Regions from separate parts of the Gorillibacterium sp. sgz306347 genome, predicted to be linked through region 4. Evidence: riboswitches for the same ligand, from Rfam matches in the RefSeq annotation. Region 4 holds a riboswitch; each other region holds the start of a gene.

Region 1 (4,345 bases), on a different contig from region 4:
AGCGCGCCGCTCGGCATCCTGTGCGGATCGCTTGCCGTCCTGCCGAGGACCGCGTGGCCGCTGGCACACGACGGCGCGTATGTCGAGCTCGACCTTCGGGGCGCTCCGCTTTCCCAACTGGTGGCTGTGGTTACCGAAGTGTTCGAGCGGGGCGGCATCCGGATTTTGATCGGAACGGCCGCTCTGTTGGGGGAAGGCTGGGACGCGCCGTGCCTCAATGTGCTTGTCCTGGCGTCCTACGTCGGCTCTTTTATGCTCTCCAATCAAATGCGGGGGCGCGCGATCCGCACGCAAAAAGACAACCCCGCCAAAACCGGCGCCATTTGGCACCTCGCCTGCGTGGATACGGAGCAGCCGGACGGGGGACGGGACCTCGTTTCGCTCAGCCGCCGCTTCCGCTCGCTGGTCGGGCTTTCCGTGACGCGGGAAACCATTGAATCCGGCATCGGACGGATGGACCTGCAAACGGACCGGTATACGTCCGGCTGGCTGAGCGGGCAAAACCGGAGCACCTTTGAACGGGCCCGGCAGCGCGCCCGCCTGCGTGAACGGTGGGAGGCGGCGCTGGTGCTCCACGAGGGAATGAACGAACAGCTGGTCTCCACGGAGGAGACGGTTCCCCGCCCGTACTATTTTGGGCAAACCGTCAAAGCCCTGCTGCTGTGGGCGGCGTCCGCCGGGCTGTTCGGTCTCTTGGAGGCGCTCCTCGAGCCGCGGCTTGTTTTCGGGGATATGCCGGCCGGTGTGAAGCTTGCTTTGATCGCGCTGGCTGGAGCGCTTCCGGCGTTGCCGTCCCTGGTAAAGGGCGTACGGCTGTATCTCCGGCATCATTCACCGGGCAAAAGCATTCGGCTGGCGGGAGAAGCCGTCTATGAATCCCTCTATGCGATGAAGCTTGTGAAGCCTGAACCGGGCCGCCACCGCATCCAGGCGGAGGAAGCCGGAGACGGCGGCGTGGTTTGCCGGATGGAGGGAGGAACCGCTCAAGAGCAGACGCTTTTTCTTCAGGCCCTTCAGCAGCTTCTCGAGCCGGTGCAAAACCCCCGGTATTTGCTTTACCGCGAGTCCCGGTCTTTTCTTGGAAGGCGCCGCGACTATTATGCCGTGCCGGAAGAGATCGGCCGGAGAAAGGAAGACGCGGAGCGGTTTCATGCGCTGTGGGCCAAGAAGATCGGTCCGGCGGAGCTGATCTATACCCGCACGGCCGAAGGCCGGAAACGGCTTCTGGCCGCAAGAGCGAAAGCGATGTCCGCCGCCTTTCTCGACAAAACGGAGCGAATCAGCGTTTGGCGCTGACAAAACCGGAACGAGGTCCTCAAAAGGACTTTCGTCCCGGTTTTTGCTTTTTCTTGAAGAGAAGATTCAACTTTCCATTCCAAAAGCCGATAGAACCAATAGGCCGCAGCGCCACCACGAATGACCTACATAGCGGACTGAAATCAAGTTGGAATCAAAGGCAAATCCGTCGAAAGGCGGAGACGCAAAGCCACGGGCCTAAGCCGCATTGCCGCCCTCCCAAGCGGGGGTTGCAAGCGGGACGGCAGCCGGGCCGCTTCACGGGCTTGATTTTTTTGTGCCCGAAAACGGTCATACGAGGAGAGAAACAGAGGGATGAAATCGAAACAACAGATTGTGCTGGCGGTTATCTTGCTCTTGGTCGCATCTTTATTCGCGGCTGCCGCCGAAAGCGGCGCGGCTTCGGTCACGTACAAGACACAGGACCGGAAAACCGCCGGGCAGGCGAGCGCGGCGGACGCTTCCGTGGCGGGGACCGGTTTGGTCTCGATCGCAAAGGACAAAGCCGGTCATCCGCAGGTCGAGTACCTGGATTTGAAAACGGGAGCAAAACAGACCCTTACGAAAACCGCCGCCCGCAAGCAAAGTCCGCAAGTAAGCGGTAATACCGTCGTTTGGTTTGACAAAGGGGAGCGCAGCAGCGGTTCGCTGTACTGGGACGTGTACGCCTACAACCTGAAGACCAAAAAAACGGCCCGGCTGAACGCCGTGGACGGTCCGCTCGGCAGCTTGTCGATCAGCGGCAATCACGTGGTCTGGAGCCGTTCGGATACGTCGACGATCTATCTGCTCGATCTGGCCTCGGGCGGGGAAGAAATGCCCGTGGAATCGGGGCGCCAGCCGGTTGTGGCCAAGGGAAAGGTCGCCTTTTTGACCGACGAGGGCGATGCCGCCCTGTACGATATTGCGGCGGGCACGACCCACAGCCTGAACATGAGCGCCTCGGGCTTTACGCTGAGCTGGTTTGCGTTTAACGGAACAGACGTGCTTGCCAAAGCGGCGGACAACAAGAGCCGGAGCAAGTACCTGCTTCTGAACACGTCGAATGCGGCCGCAAAACCGAAGGATTTGACCGCAGCGGGCGTCAAGAAGGCGGAATACGGCTTTTTGGCCATCGGAGACACGCAGGGTGCATGGATGGAAGCGGTGAACGGGAAAGTGCTGGTGCGGGGCGTCAATCTGAAGACCGGCGAGGTGTTCACGATCGGCGAATCCGCCAAAAACCGCACGTATATCGGGTACAGCGGCGACGAACTGGTGATGGCGGACGGCAAGGGAAACCTGTCCCTGCGCAAAATGGTCCGCACCCCGGCCGCGTCGGCGAAATAATGCCCGGCGGTCCCAAGCCCTTCCTATTCCAATCCAGAGGTGAGCACTTGTGCTGAAAAAGAGAACCAAGGCGTTTCTTAGCCTTTTATTAGCGGTCACGCTATTGCTGACCGGCATTCCGGTCGTGCCCGGCCTGGCCGTTACAAAAGTAAAGGCCGATACCCTGATCACCGTCAATCCGCCTCGCATTAACACGGCGGGCGGGTCCGGCGCGGACATTCATTTCAAGTTCGACGCTTCCGAGACGGCCAAAACGCATGACGTGCGCATCGCGATCTGCGTGCCGAACCCCGAAGGCGGTTACCCGATCGAGCAGGCGCTCATTCACGAGGGTACCTACCCGACCGTCGACGCGAACGGGGAGTATGTGGACAACGTGTACCATTGGGACGGCAAAATCGGCGGCAAGCCGCTGGACCCCGGCCAATACGTTATCAGTGTGATCCCGACGGATGTCCGAAGCGACAATTTCTACGGCGATATGGCATCCGTAGAGCTGTACCGCCCCGAGCAGGCGGCGAGCCCGGCGGCGGTCGGCTTTTTGCCGGGCGGCTCCGGCGGGCAGTATACGCTCGGAGGCAAAGCCGAGACCGGTTCGCAGATCCGGGTTAACGTTGCGGACGCAGTGGGCACTACACTGCAGGACGTGAACAAGCTCGCCGTTTCGGGCTCGGGCCTGTGGGCGACGAAGGTTACGCTGCCGGCGAACCGGATCGCCCATCTCACCGCGTTTGCCGCGAAGGAAGGCGTCGAGTCGCCCAGCTCGGACCTCATCCGCGTACTGCGCTACCAGAAGCCCTCCGGCAGTACGGTGAGCTGGTCTGCCGTAATCGGGTACTACTACAAAGCGGACTCTACGTCTTATTTGACGCAAAAGCTGAAAGAAGTCGCCGCATACAACACCCTTTCCGGGGCAACGGCGCTCAAGTCGGCCGATGAAGCGCCGGCCGAGCTGCTGCTGCCGGACCCGCTAACGGACGGAGCGCTGCCGGCTGCGGCGCTGGCGCAGTTCACGCCTGCGGCCATTGCGGCCCGAGAGGCTTCGCCCCTTGGCGAAAGGGGCGGAGCGGGCGGCCCCATTGATCTGGCTACCGGCGAGTTCGTTTATCAAGCGGGCAACCTGTCTCTTGGCTCGGTGATTCCGGTCGATTTCAGCTTGTCCAAGCGCAGCATGGACAGCTTCGCAGGCGCGCCTGGCGCGGGCTGGCATCATTCCTACGAATGGCGGCTGCAAGCCGGTGCGGACGGCAAAGCCGTGCTTTTGCCTCCGGACGGCTCCCGTCTGGAATTCATCCCGCTCGGCGGCGGGGCTTACCTCTCTCCGCGCGGCTCGGAATACGAGCTCACGCAAAGTTCCGGCCAGGGGTATGCCCTCACGGACCGGTCGCAAACGGTATACCGCTTTGACATGGACGGACGGTTATCGTCGATTACCGACCGCAACGGCAACGCGCTTACGCTCTCCTATACCGGCAGTGAGCTGACCAGCATCGCGGTTCCCGGCATGTCGCTGGCGCTCTCTTATGAAGGCGGCCGCCTCAAGACGCTGACTGATCACACCGGCCGCACCGTTATATACGACTACGATAAAAACGGCGATCTTGTGTCCTACACATTAGCCGACGGCTCAACCACACGTCTGGAATATGACAGCGCGCATCGCATCACCAAGGTCACCAGCCCGACGGGCAAAAGCTATCAAACGATCGGCTATAACGCC
Region 2 (4,345 bases), on a different contig from region 4:
AAGGGTCCAGAATTCGGAGACAGGCGACCACGGCCCCTTCAGGTCTTCGCTGAAGGCGCGGATCCGATAGCGGTGATTCGTCCCCGGTTCAAGGCTGTCAAAGCGGAAGGTCATCTCCTGTCCGAGCACGGTGATCCGGCCGTCAAATTCAATCTCATAGCCGTCCGCGTTCAATACCGGCACCCAAACCAGCACCGCCTGCGTTTCGGTTACGCTGTGCGAGCCGGCTGGCGCCGCGAAAGGCTCCAGTTGACCCCGCGGGACAAGCTCCCGCGCCTGTTCTTCGCTCTGCCAGTAAAGCTTTGCTTGCGGGGCGCCTTGTTTATGGATGTATTCCATACGCAAATCGTACGCTTTGCCCGCTTCCAGCTGCAGAACCCCTTCCCGCTGCCCTTGTCCGGTATCGGCGAGCAGGACCTGGTTGACCCACAGCTTTACGCTTTCCCCGGAGACGGCTTCAAAACGGTACGTGCCGGAATAACGCGGCTCTACCCGACCGGACCAGACTACTGAAAAATCGTTGTCGCCAAAGCCGGGACCGGTTAACCGGGGAACCGATTCCAGGTCGATATTGCGGTCAAGGCGCACAATGCGGGTTCCCGAAAAATCCGGGTTGCTGTAATACTCCGCCTTTAGCCCGTACAGCGTGTATTTGAGTTGCGTTTCGCCCGCCCCTGCGTCCCCGGTTACGATAATCGGCGTCCGGTTGGAGATCAGATTTCCGCCCGCCGCAAACACCCCGCCAGTATGAATTTCCAAATGGTTATTTACGCTTATGTTATCCCGCACCAATAAGTCCGCCCGGCGAATAATCAAACGGGCCGTCTGGTTGTTTGAGACAATCTCCCCAACCGTCATTTCATTGGCAATTTCCATCCGAACCGTTGTATTGATGTCGAGTTGGCCGGAAACCGCAAGCTCGCCGGCATTTACGGTCAAGCTCCCGTTGTTATAGGTCAGTTTGCCGGCATAAAGCTTTCCGGCCACCTCGACGGCGGAATCCTGATTCAAGTGAAACGCGCCGCCCACCGTCAAATCGCCCGATGCGCCGCTGACCGAAGGCACCGCGTGAAGGGACAGCCGCAGCGGAGCATTTGCGTTCAGGTCCGATTTCAGTTGCAGCGAGCCGTAAACAACCAGGTCAAGACTCCGGTTGGTGTTGATGCTGTCCAGAATAAGGTGGACCGGCTTCTCCGGGCTGCCGAAGGTCGCTCCTTTGTCCAGGTTCAATTGTCCCGCTTTGACAGCCGCCACCGGTCCTTTTGCCGCTGCAATCGCTGCCTGAATCGACGCGATGTCGTTCCCGCCGGCCGGAACGGCGGTCTGCTCCAGCGCTTGGCGCGCGGCTGCCGCCGCCTCCGCTTTCCCGGTCAAGTACCGGGCGATTTCCTCCCGCAATCCGTCCACTTCTATGTATGCCGGCGCAAAATGTTCATTGATGACGGAGCCGGACAACAGAAGGTGGTTTCCCTGCACCTTGTTCTCAACCGCGGGGAGCGAAATCTGCGGTTTTTGCAGCTTTTTGTCCACGCGCACCGCTTTGGCTAGGGTCAGACAGTTCAGGACGGTTCGCGCTTCGCTGTCCGTTCCCTGGTTAAGAGTCAAAACCCCGTCGGAAACGGCAACGGTTTTTTTGACCGTAGCATGCTGGCCGGCCTCCAGAGGAAAACCTTCCAGCAGGGCGAAGCCTTCGGCAAAGAGCGTGTTGCGGCTTTCGTAAACCGCATCTCCCACCGTGACGCTGATCTCATAGCTGCCATTCTCCACCTGGATGCCCCATTCGCCTCCCGGCAGCAGCCGCACACTGTTGTCGATGCCGGGATCGCCGTACGTGCTGGTTGTTACGGTCTGCTCCTCGTGCGGCATATTCCACCCGTACACATGGCCGTTCTGCTCTCCGTAAAGCTTCCCGTAATCGGGAAGGTAGCCGGTATAGGCCGGGATTTCGCCGGGCTGAAAGCTGACGCGAAGAAGGCTTCCCCCTGTAGCCTCCGCATAGGCCCCCTGCACCGATGGAAGCACGAGGGAGAAAATCAACAACAAACTGACGAGCCTTGCCATAATCCTGCCTCTGTTCGACATAAGTCCCCTCCATCTCTCCACTAAAAAAAAGCAAGCCAAAGAGACTGCGGCAACCCGGCTGTCATCCCTTCTTTCCAAAGGAAAAAGGATTAGACCCGTGGCTTTGCGTCCCCGACTTTCGTGCGGGTTTGCCTTTATCGATCACTTGACTTGCTTCCAACTGCCTATATATGGCAGAAATAGCTAGTAGGATAATTCCATATTCCTATTTCGATTTCCTTCATAAAATTAGGTATAAATTGTGAACGTGTAAAATTATGTCGTTTTTTAGGATTACTTTAGTCATATAGAGATTATCAGGAGAAAAAGGGAGCAATATGGGCGTCCGAACGTTGCCTCGGCATGAAAAGGCCGCTCCCTATACGGCGGGAACGGCTTATCAATGCTATGAACGTTCGTTGGAAGCGATAAGCGGGTTCCACGATGAGCTTCCTGATAAAGCGGTCTATTTCACGAGTGCAGCGTGGCTGAGCAAGGATTTCGGCAACAATTTGAGTTGGACAAAGCACCAACTTATTTTCAGAGCCTCCCCGAGTCGGGACAAACGGTGCTGCTGTGGAACTTCGCACTGCTCCCGAAAGGGGGCTTGCCAAACGAAGGCTGCGCCGACTGCCAGAACGTCTTTAACGTCCAGAAGCTCTCCGTCAGCCATTCAAGCTCCGAATCCGGTCTAGGTCGCCGCTGCACAGAACCTCCAGATGCGCATAAATCTTTTCCGGCGGCCAATCCCACCACGCCAGCTTCAGCAAATGGGCGATGAGCTCGTCGTCGAACCGCTTGCGGATGATCCGGCCCGGATTCCCGCCTGCGATGTGATAGGGCGGAACGTCACGGGTCACGACGGCGTTCGCCGCAATAATGGCCCCGTCGCCGATGTGGACCCCCGGCATAATGGTGACGTTTTGCCCGATCCAGACATCGTTGCCGACAATCGTATCTCCCTTAAACGGAAGATCGTCCAGCGCCGGCATCGCTTTTTCCCAGCCCCCGCCCATGATGTTGAAAGGGTACGTGGTCGCCGAATTCATCCGGTGATTCGCCCCGTTCATTACAAATTCCACTCCTGCGGCGATCGCGCAAAACTTGCCGATGATCAGCTTGTCTCCGAGGAACTCGTAGTGATGCGTCACATGCTCTTCAAACCTTTCCGGGCCTTCCGGGTCGTCGTAGTACGTGTAATCCCCCACTTGGATGTTCGGGCGGGTGATGATGTTTTTGACAAAACAGATCCGGTTCAGTCCCTCCACGGGGTGAACCGCATTCGGATCCGGTCCGTATGGCATGGTCGTTTCCTCCTCCGCATTTTTAGTGACCGCTTTTCAAGCAAATAATTGCGACAGCCGCCAGGCACTTCCATTCTACCTGAAACCGTCCTCCCGCCTGCCGGAAAAAACCGTTATAACGAAACCGGTCAAAAAAAGAGAGGCGCCCGCGCCCCTCTCATTCAAACGGCGTGCTGCGGACCCGGCCCGTTTTGCGGTCCACCTCCAGCCGCATCCGCCCTTGCGGTATGCAATTTCCTGCCGCCATCGTCCAGCATTTCATCAGTAGAAATCACCGCTGTCTGATTGCCCAAATGATCTGCTTCCAGATTGTGCGCGAAGAGCCGCCATCATCGTTATTCCGGTCCTCGTAGAAACCTTCATTCGGCTCATTGCCGATTCCTTCCGTTTTCCAATAGCTCCACGTTTCGTGTATTAGCAGATTAGGAGAGGAGAGGTTGGAAGGCCCCCCATGTAGGCGCTCTCTTAGGCGTTCCGGTTTGCTTGTCCGCCGTCTTTTTCTAATCCTCTCCGGGCAAAAAAAGGCAAGCGTCGGGGAGGGGGATGAGATGCAACCGGTCCAGCAAATGATAACCAGGGAACGGTGATGCGAATAGCTGCAAAACGGCATTTATTTCCTATCATTTCCTGTCCCCGTCGTAATATAAGAACGTATTCGCACTTATGTCCGCTAAAAGAAACGATAGTTAGAGAAAATTGAAGAATTAATTGCCTTTCTGCATCTATTCGGTCTAAAATAGCGGAAAACGGCAGGATGAGGTGCTTTTTTGCACTTCCTATCCATCCCCATGAGCGGGAGCCCTCTGGAAAGTTGAAGTTCGGGTCTTCATGCCCGTTCGCCGGGAGACGACCGCAGCTTTCTTTTCCAATCTCCGATATCGATGGGGCACTCTGGCGGAGGCAATAAGGATTAGACCGATTGGAGAATCGTTTCCCGTCCCGTCACTCCATGAGCCCGTACTTCCGCTTCACCCGCTCCA
Region 3 (4,345 bases), on a different contig from region 4:
CGGCCGCCCTGCGGAAGCTGGAACGGATCGCCGCCGAAAACCTGCACAACACGCTGCGGCTTTTGCGGCACAACCGGGCCCACGACATCCGGGTGTTTCGCTTCTCGTCCCGTCTTGTGCCTCTTGTCACACATCCGGAGACGGAAGGCTGGAATCCGCTGCCCGCGCTGGCGGACAGCTTTCGGGAAGTCGGGGATTACGTCAAGCTGCACGGCATGCGGACGAGCTTTCATCCCGATCACTTCACCGTTCTGACCACTCCCAAAGAGGATGTGCTGCGGAAATCGTTGCAGGACCTGCATCATCAGGCGGGCATGCTTGCGGCCATGGGGCTGGACGAGCGGTCCAAATGCAACATCCATATCGGAGGCACCTACGGCAGCAAAGAGACCGCCCTGGCCCGGTTCCACGAGCGTTTTGCGGCCCTGCCGGACGAGATCAGAAACCGGCTTACGCTGGAGAATGACGACAAAACATACACGGCGCTGGAGACGCTGGAATGCGCCGAGCAAGTCGGCGTCCCGATGGTGCTCGACATCCATCATCACCTGGTTAACCCGGGGGGAGGCGAGCGGGCGGAAGAGCTCTGGCCGAGAATCCGGCGCACCTGGGAACGGGACGGGGCGGCTGCGATCCCGCCCAAGATTCACGCCTCGAGCCCGAAATCGGAGTCCGATATGCGGGCGCATGCCGATTATGTAGATCCCGGTCCGCTGCTGGAGTTTTTCCGCCGGGTAGCGGAAGGCACCCCCCGGCTGGACGTAATGATCGAAGCCAAGCAAAAGGACGGAGCTTTGTTTCGGCTTATGGACGAGCTGACAAAGATGGAGGGCGTCCGGCGCCTGGACGGCGCGTCCGTCGAGGTTTAAGCCGGGCGGGCGGCGGACGGGCCGCGGCATGGCAGCCGGATAGCCGGGGGCCATGCCTTTTCCGTTTTGCGGGTTTGTCAGGAGTAACGATAATTTTTGGCTACTGCTCCGTGGTTTTTCCCGGGGAACTCTTTTATACTAAATGAAACGCAAAACTACCGGAAATGAGTGATCCTTTTGGCAGACCAACCGAACGTGCATTTTTCCCCGAGCGGCAAAAGCTATACGGCCGTCGCCATCAACACGGCGGCGAAGGCGGGAGAATGGATCAAAAGCAAGCTGGGCGCCTTCACCTCGCTTCAGGTAAAGACCTCGCAGCACGACCTGGTGACGGAGATTGACAAAGGGTCGGAAAAGCTGATCAAAAATTTGATCCTGACGCATTTCCCGACGCATTCGTTTTTGGGGGAGGAAGGCGTGGAGCCCGGTCCCCTGGCCTCCGCCAAGGCGCTGGAGGAAGCAAGCTCCGCGGAATACCTGTGGATTGTCGATCCGATCGATGGAACGACCAATTTTGTGCATACGTTTCCCTTTTATTCGGTTTCCATCGCCCTAGCCTATAAAGGACAAGTTATCGTAGGTGTGGTTTATGACCCGTCGCGGGATGAGCTGTTTGTAGCCGAAAAGGGGAAAGGCGCCTATCTTCGCGGGCGGCCGATCCGGGTGGCGGAAGAGAGCACCCTGGCCACGAGCCTGGTTGCCACCGGCTTTCCGACCGACCGCAGTCTGGCCGAAGCCAACATGAGAGGACTTACGGCCATGGTTCCAAAGGTGCGCAATGTCCGCAACGGCGGCTCTGCCGCCCTTCATTTGGCCTATGTCGCGTCGGGACGCCTGAGCGCTTTTTGGGAAGTAAACCTCAATGCCTGGGATCTGGCGGCCGGCGCTCTCCTGGTGCAGGAGGCGGGCGGACGGATCAGCGATACCCGGAACACCGACTATCATCTCGGCGTCCGGCATGTCGCTGCCACAAACGGTCATATTCACGACGAACTGATTTCGGTTCTCCAGGAAGCCGATGCGACCGGCTACTAGGAAAGAAGTCTCTCAAATGCTGAAGATTTGTAAAATTGTGTCGGGCTCTGCCTTGTGCTATTGCTAATTATTGCTTGGGACCTTATACTTGTAATATCGACAAGGACTGTGGTCCTAACAGCAGATAGCGATAAGGGCAAACCCGCCGAAAGACGGGGACGCAAAGCCTCGGGCCTAAAGGAACAGAAACTCCCATGGCAGCCGGGTTGCCGAACAACATGTTGCGAACTTGTTGGGATGACCGGTATCGCTTGATTCGCAGATTTTTTTGGGAGTGAGGCGAGGAAAATGCAGGCAGAGTACATCAACCCGTTTCTAATGTCTTCCTGCACGGTTATCGAATCGTTGATTCAGGTGAAGCCGACGCTGGGAGAATTGAAGATCAAACTCATTGAGATGCAGGACAATCACGTCTGGCTCAAAATCGGCATTGTGGGCGGAATGACCGGGGACATCCTGTTCGGCTTTCCCGAACCGGTTGCGCTGAAGATCGCCTCCGCCATGATGGGCGGTTACGCTCTGACAGAGTTTGACGAAATCAGCCGCAGCGCCATCTCCGAGCTGGGCAACATGATCAGCGGCAATGCAAGCACCCTTTTGTATAACCAGGGCATTGTCGTCGACATTACGCCGCCGTTTTTTATGGAAACCGGCAACTTGCCCGGCAACGGCAAGCTGAAGTCGATGGCGATTCCGCTGAATCTTCAATCCTACGGGCAATTTGATATTTACGTGGTCGCGGTTTAACCGCCCGGCAGCCCGTAATCCGTAACCCGGCATCCCTCTCCCGCAGGCGGAGAGGATTTTTTTTGCCCGGAGCAAATGGGCCATTCGCGAAAAGGAATGGCTACGCCCCGAGTAAAAAGGAATCGTAACCTGCATCAGGGGCGTAAAGAGTGCGTTCCGCATGCAGGGGCGCATTGTCTGAGCGGATCGCAGGAGTGCGAGGGAAGTACACAGCCGCTACGGAAAACAAAAAAACCGGCATCCTGCCCAATAAGGGCGGAATGCCGGTTTTGCTGTTTCCGGAATCGGCTTAGCCGAGGACGACTTCCACCTGATGGGTGCCGCCATCGCCGATAACCGGCAGGATGTTGCCTTCGATTTCCTTGCCGTCTACCGTTACCTTGGCCACGCCTTTTTGGACATGGTTCGGGTTCGACACTTTGATTTCAAACGTGTCGCCGCGGAAGACGCGGGTAATCGTGTAACCGTCCCATGCCTGCGGAATGCAGGGGTCTACCATCAGCCCGTCAAACTCCGGCTTGATGCCGAGAATCGCCTGGGTAATGGCGACGAAGTTCCAGGAGGCCGTGCCGGTCAGCCAGGAGTTCTTGGCTTCGCCGTGGCGAACCGCGTCGCGTCCGGCGATCATTTGCGAGTAGACGTACGGCTCCATGCGGTGCAGGTCGCTGATCTCTTCGCGGTATGCCGGTGCAATCTTGCTGTACACCTCGAACGCGCGGTCGCCGCGGCCGACAACCGTTTCCGCGATCATGATCCACGGGTTGTTGTGGCAGAAAATCCCGGCGTTTTCTTTGTAGCCCGGGGGATAGGAAGAGATTTCGCCCAGGTTGATGTAGTACTTGGAATAAGGCGGCTGCTGCAGCACGATGCCGTGCTTGGTTTCGAGCTTCTCGACGACGGAATCGAGGGCTTTTACGGCGTCGCCCGTTTCCACCCCGATGCCGGCCATGACGCACATGCCTTGCGGCTCAATGAAGATTTGACCTTCTTCGCATTCCTTCGAACCGATCTTGTCGCCGAAGTGGTCGTAGGCGCGGAGGAACCAGTCTCCGTCGAAGCCGTGCTTCATGGTCGTTTCTTTCATGCCGTTGATGAGGGCTTCCGCTTCGGCGGCGTCCTTATCCAGGCCGCGGCGGCGGCAGAGCTCGATATAGTCGGGGCCTACGAACACGAACAGGCCGGCGATGAACACGGATTCCGCCACTTTGCCTTCAATGTTCTCCGTCGTCTGGAACGATTCGCCCGGCGTGTTGGAGAAGCAGTTCAGGTTCAGGCAGTCGTTCCAGTCGGCGCGGCCGATCAGCGGCAGCCCGTGCGGCCCGAGGTTGTTCGGCACGTGGTAGAAGGAGCGCTTCAGGTGCTCGAACAGGGTAGCGGTGTTGTCCGGGTCGTTGTCGAACGGAACTTGCTCGTCCAGGATGCTGAAGTCGCCGGTTTCCTTCACGTAAGCGGCGGTTCCGCTGATCAGCCACAACGGGTCATCGTTAAAGCCGATGCCGACTTCGGTGTTGCCGCGTTTCGTGAGCGGCTGGTATTGGTGATACGCGCTGCCGTCCTCGAATTGGGTGGCGGCGATATCGAGAATCCGCTCGCGGGCCCGTTCCGGAATCTGGTGAACGAAGCCGAGCAGGTCCTGGTTGGAATCGCGGAAGCCCATGCCGCGGCCGATGCCGGATTCGAAATAGGAGGCGGAG
Region 4 (4,345 bases):
ATGGCGCAAAATCCCAGCACTTCCCACGCCCCGGTATCCCCTTCCGACGAATCCGCGCTGAGGGACGGGCTGCAGAATGTCTCCCGCCTTCTGGACGAAGGAGCAGGTGAAGACACCGGAGAGCAATTGACCGAACCGCAGCAGGATCAGGGGAAGGCGGAGCTTCTCGGTGTTGTTTCGATTCCCCGCATAGACGTCAAGCTTCCCATTCTGGAGGGAGCGACAAAAGCGAACATGGAGCGGTCCGCCGTTCATCTTTCCGAAACGACGCCGATTGGGGAGGTCGGAAACGCAGGCATAGCCGCTCATCGGGCGCGAACAAAAGGACGGTTGTTCAACCGGCTGGACGAGGTGCGGGAAGGCGATGAAATTCGGGTGGACGCAAACGGCCAAACCTATGTTTACCAGGTTTACAAGACATCGATCGTGGAGCCGGACGACGTCTCGGTCCTCAACCGCAACCATACCGACCGCCTGCTGACGTTGATTACCTGTGATCCGGTCGTCAACGCCACGCACCGCTTGATCGTTCACGCCAAACTCGTATCTTGAAAATGGAAGAGGGCAGAGGCGGCATTCCAGCTAACGCCGGATTCCGGAGCGGGAATGACACGGACATTTCGAATGATGCCAAAAGCCGGCCATTGAAAAAGGCGGGGTCCTGCCTCGCCCCATGTCTGCAATCCGCCCCCCCCTTCTATGACGTGCATATCAGCCATTACGAACTGAACCCGGGTGAATCCGGGTTTTTTTGTGGTTTTTCCTGTTTCCCGGAATACCGCTTGCCCCGAAAAGAATCCGGGGAAAGCGGGCGCTTAGGAGGCTTGCATATGAGAAGGTAAACGGGGATAGCGTGAAGGAAAATGAAACGGCCATGGGGCCCTTCTGTTCGGTGCCGCTCCACCGCCGTGCGCTAACGGTTGCTACAGCGCTTATTTGCGCAAAAATCGGCCTTTTTTACGGCTAACGGTTGCCACGGCGCCTATTTCGCAAAATCACGGGCCAAAACAAACAAAAAACCGAAAATAAGCCCTGTGGCAACCGTTACAAATTGAAAGCCCCTTTTTTGAAGCAAATAGCCTCTGTGGCAACCGTTAGCCCTCCAAGCTCACCTCCGAGACATCACATACTGTGAAAATTACGGGAAGGAGATTAGCTCGGGGCTAAAATAGCCATCGGACGGCTCAAAAGGAGGCGTATGGGAGAACGAGTCTCAGCCATCGCTACCGTCAAGAGCGGCGACGGCTGCCGTTCCCGCATTTTCAGGCGTGTTTTTATTCGGGTAAAGCATATGTTGAAAAGAGGCTTGCCGACTACCGCCCAGTTAATAGCCCGCCTGTCCGGTAGCAAATGCTTAAACGGGCGGCTATGCTAGCCGGATCGTCTATCAGCCTCTTTCAAGGAATAGATTTGGAGCCGTTTCATCTTCCGTTGTTTTCCGGTAAATAGCGCAAATAGCAGCGCCGCGTAGAATTTAGGCAGCATGAGAGGACTACGATTCTTCCGAAAACCGGAGCAAATGTTTCTGAAAAATTTGACGAAAAGCCTTGATTCTTTCTCATTTTCTGGTAAACTAGTACTAGTAAAAGCTTACACGATAAATGGCAAACCTATCGAAAGGTAGGGACGCAAAGCTACAGGGCCTTCCCCCCGGGGGTGGCAGCCAGCTACCGAATGGACAGGCTTTTTTTGTTGCATTCCATCGGCTTCACATTTATCGGATAAAGCTAACCACGACAAGGCAAACCTGCCGAAAGGCAGGGACGCAAAGCTACAGGGCCTGTCCCCTCCGGGGGTGGCAGCCAGCTACCGAAAAGGGGTTTTATCCATGCGTAAATTCATCCTGCCGTTTCTCTCTGCCATGGTATTGTCTCTCGGTCTTTCCGCATATGCGCCCGCTGCTGAAGCGGCTTCCAGCGCCTCGTGGCTGGACAAGTCCAATCTTCACCGCGGCGTCATTGCTGTAACCTATAACGCCGAAGCTTCGGTAAAAACCAAAGTGATGATCTCCAAAGACAAGAGCACCTACACGTACGATCTGCTGCCGGCCGAAGACAAGCAAGCGTTCCCGCTGCAATCCGGCAACGGCGAGTACAAAGTTTCGATTCTCGAGAACGTTTCGGGCAACAAATACCGTACCCTTTACAGCGACTCCGTCAAGGTTTCGCTGAGCAGCAGCTCGGCGGTTTATCTCAATTCCGTTCAAAACGTAGATTGGAAGAACGCAACGCAAGCCGTCAAGAAAGCAAAGGAACTGACGAAGAACCTGAAGACGGACGAGCAAAAGGCCAAAGCCATCTACAATTACATTGTGGCGAATGTCAAATACGACTACGAGCTGGCCAAAACGGTCAAGGGCGGCTACATTCCGGACATCGACAAAGTATTGGCCGACAAGAAGGCCATCTGCTACGGTTACTCGTCTCTGTATGCGGCCATGCTCCGCAGCGTCGGGGTTCCGACGAAGCTGGTTATGGGCCAATCCTCGCTGGTCGATGAATACCACGCCTGGAACGAAGTTCTCCTGAACGGCAAGTGGGTCATTGTCGACACCACGGTTGACGCCGGCTATAAACAAGGGAACCTGAAAACGTCCTTCGCCAAGAAAGCGTCCGACTATCAAGGGGCCAAAGTTTATTAAGAAGAAATTCCTCGACTACATTTACTGTGCGATAGCGCCGACCATCAAAACCCTTGCCTCCTCACATGGAGCGTGAGGGTTTTTCGAACGTTTTGGACACATTAAAGGAGAATGATCGCAATTCCGCCTCATGTAATCGTTTACCTTTCAAAAAAGGGTGGAAAAACGCGAAAAGTGGCTGAAAATCAGTTGAAACTGGCGGTTGTTTTGCTTATAGTTAGAACTGGACAAACCAATGGTTTCCCAATAATTCAGGATATCGGGGGCAATGACGAATGAAAAAAGGCTTTCTTGTATTAACCATCTTCGTGATGATGATGGGTCTTCTGGCAGCTTGCGGCACCAAGGAAAGCGCAAGTCCTTCCCCGTCGGCGACGGCTGGCGGAGCGGCTGCAACCACGGAACCTTCGGAAAGCGCACCGGCCGGAAACGCCGACTTCAAAGTGGGCATGGTTACGGATGCTGGCACCATCGACGACAAATCCTTCAACCAAGGCACCTGGGAAGGCATTGAAAAGGCAACCTCCGAATTCGGTCTGGAACACAAGTACCTGAAACCTACCGGTACGACGGAAGCCGACTACACCAAGGAAATCGGCAACCTGTACGATGCAGGCTTCAAGTTTATCGTAACGCCGGGCTTCAAATTCGAAACGGCGATCTTCAAAGCACAAGAGAAATACAAAGACGCAAAATTCGTTATCATCGACGGCGCTCCTCACAGCGGCGACAGCAAATACTCCGTTGCCGAGAACACCGTCGCGATTTTCTACGCCGAGCATGAATCCGGCTTCCTCGCCGGCGTCGCTGCCGCTCTCGAGCTGAAGGAAGGCGAAGCGGGCTTTATCGGCGGCATGGAAATCCCGGCCGTTCAGAAGTTCAACTGGGGCTTCCAGCAAGGCGTTGCATACGCAAACGAAAACCTTGGCACGAAGCTGAGCATCAAACCGGAAAACGTCGTTTACCAAGGCAGCTTTGACAACTCCGCCGCTGGCGGACAACTGGCCGCCCAAATGTACGACCGCGGCGTAAAAGTCATCTTCACCGCAGCCGGCGGCGTAGGCGTTGGCGCGATCAACGAAGCCAAAAACCGCGCAGGCCAAGCCTGGGTTATCGGGGTTGACGTTGACCAATACGCGGACGGCATCTACGAAGGCGAAAAATCGGTCATCCTGACCTCCGCTATGAAGAAAATCGACCAATCCGCTTACGACATGATCAAAGCGGAGCTGGACGGCGCGTTCCCGGGCGGACAAACCTTGACGTTTGACGCGAAGAACGACGGCATTGGCATTCCGGAAGAAAACCCGAACCTGAGCGCAGAAACGGTTGCCAAGGTCCAAGAAACCTTCGAGAAGCTGAAGGCTGGCGAAATCACGGTTGCTGCCGAAAAAGGCGACCTGATCAAGTAATTCAGACCGAAGCCAAAAAAAAGACGGGTTCCTCCGTCTTTTTTTTGGCTTGAAGTCGAAAAGGATACCATAACGAAAAAAGGGAGTCGTTGCATGGACTACGTAGTCGAGATGCACAACATCCGCAAAGAATTTCCCGGTGTCGTCGCCAACGACAACATTACGCTGACGCTGAAAAAAGGGGAAATTCACGCCCTCCTCGGCGAGAACGGGGCGGGCAAGTCAACCTTGATGAGCATCCTGTTCGGCATGTACCAGCCGGACCGCGGCACGATCAAGATCCGCGGCAAGG

Evidence for each region. Region 4 has a riboswitch for cyclic di-GMP ahead of AC6I6H_RS17570 (transglutaminase domain-containing protein). Riboswitches for the same ligand answer to the same signal wherever they lie in the genome.
Region 1: linked by a shared signal. The riboswitch ahead of AC6I6H_RS04585 (TolB family protein) and the one ahead of AC6I6H_RS17570 (transglutaminase domain-containing protein) in region 4 are both predicted to bind cyclic di-GMP.
Region 2: linked by a shared signal. The riboswitch ahead of AC6I6H_RS16990 (fibronectin type III domain-containing protein) and the one ahead of AC6I6H_RS17570 (transglutaminase domain-containing protein) in region 4 are both predicted to bind cyclic di-GMP.
Region 3: linked by a shared signal. The riboswitch ahead of AC6I6H_RS17060 (chemotaxis protein CheX) and the one ahead of AC6I6H_RS17570 (transglutaminase domain-containing protein) in region 4 are both predicted to bind cyclic di-GMP.

What each region holds. Positions count from the first base shown of each region.
Region 1 is NZ_JCAPET010000005.1:56,204-60,548, forward strand. Features, by position in the region: gene AC6I6H_RS04580 (DEAD/DEAH box helicase family protein) at 1-1,296, shown strand, start outside; cyclic di-GMP riboswitch class I at 1,446-1,557, shown strand; gene AC6I6H_RS04585 (TolB family protein) at 1,612-2,625, shown strand; gene AC6I6H_RS04590 (RHS repeat-associated core domain-containing protein) at 2,675-4,345, shown strand, end outside.
Region 2 is NZ_JCAPET010000035.1:22,267-26,611, reverse strand. Features, by position in the region: gene AC6I6H_RS16990 (fibronectin type III domain-containing protein) at 1-2,082, opposite strand, end outside; cyclic di-GMP riboswitch class I at 2,128-2,225, opposite strand; gene AC6I6H_RS16985 (Vat family streptogramin A O-acetyltransferase) at 2,727-3,365, opposite strand; gene AC6I6H_RS16980 (ECF transporter S component) at 4,308-4,345, opposite strand, start outside.
Region 3 is NZ_JCAPET010000036.1:10,344-14,688, reverse strand. Features, by position in the region: gene uvsE (UV DNA damage repair endonuclease UvsE) at 1-869, shown strand, start outside; gene AC6I6H_RS17065 (inositol monophosphatase family protein) at 1,047-1,904, shown strand; cyclic di-GMP riboswitch class I at 2,030-2,118, shown strand; gene AC6I6H_RS17060 (chemotaxis protein CheX) at 2,193-2,651, shown strand; gene AC6I6H_RS17055 (glycoside hydrolase family 94 protein) at 2,941-4,345, opposite strand, start outside.
Region 4 is NZ_JCAPET010000038.1:40,230-44,574, reverse strand. Features, by position in the region: gene AC6I6H_RS17575 (class D sortase) at 1-552, shown strand, start outside; cyclic di-GMP riboswitch class I at 1,594-1,675, shown strand; cyclic di-GMP riboswitch class I at 1,731-1,814, shown strand; gene AC6I6H_RS17570 (transglutaminase domain-containing protein) at 1,829-2,641, shown strand; gene AC6I6H_RS17565 (BMP family lipoprotein) at 2,917-4,053, shown strand; gene AC6I6H_RS17560 (ABC transporter ATP-binding protein) at 4,147-4,345, shown strand, end outside.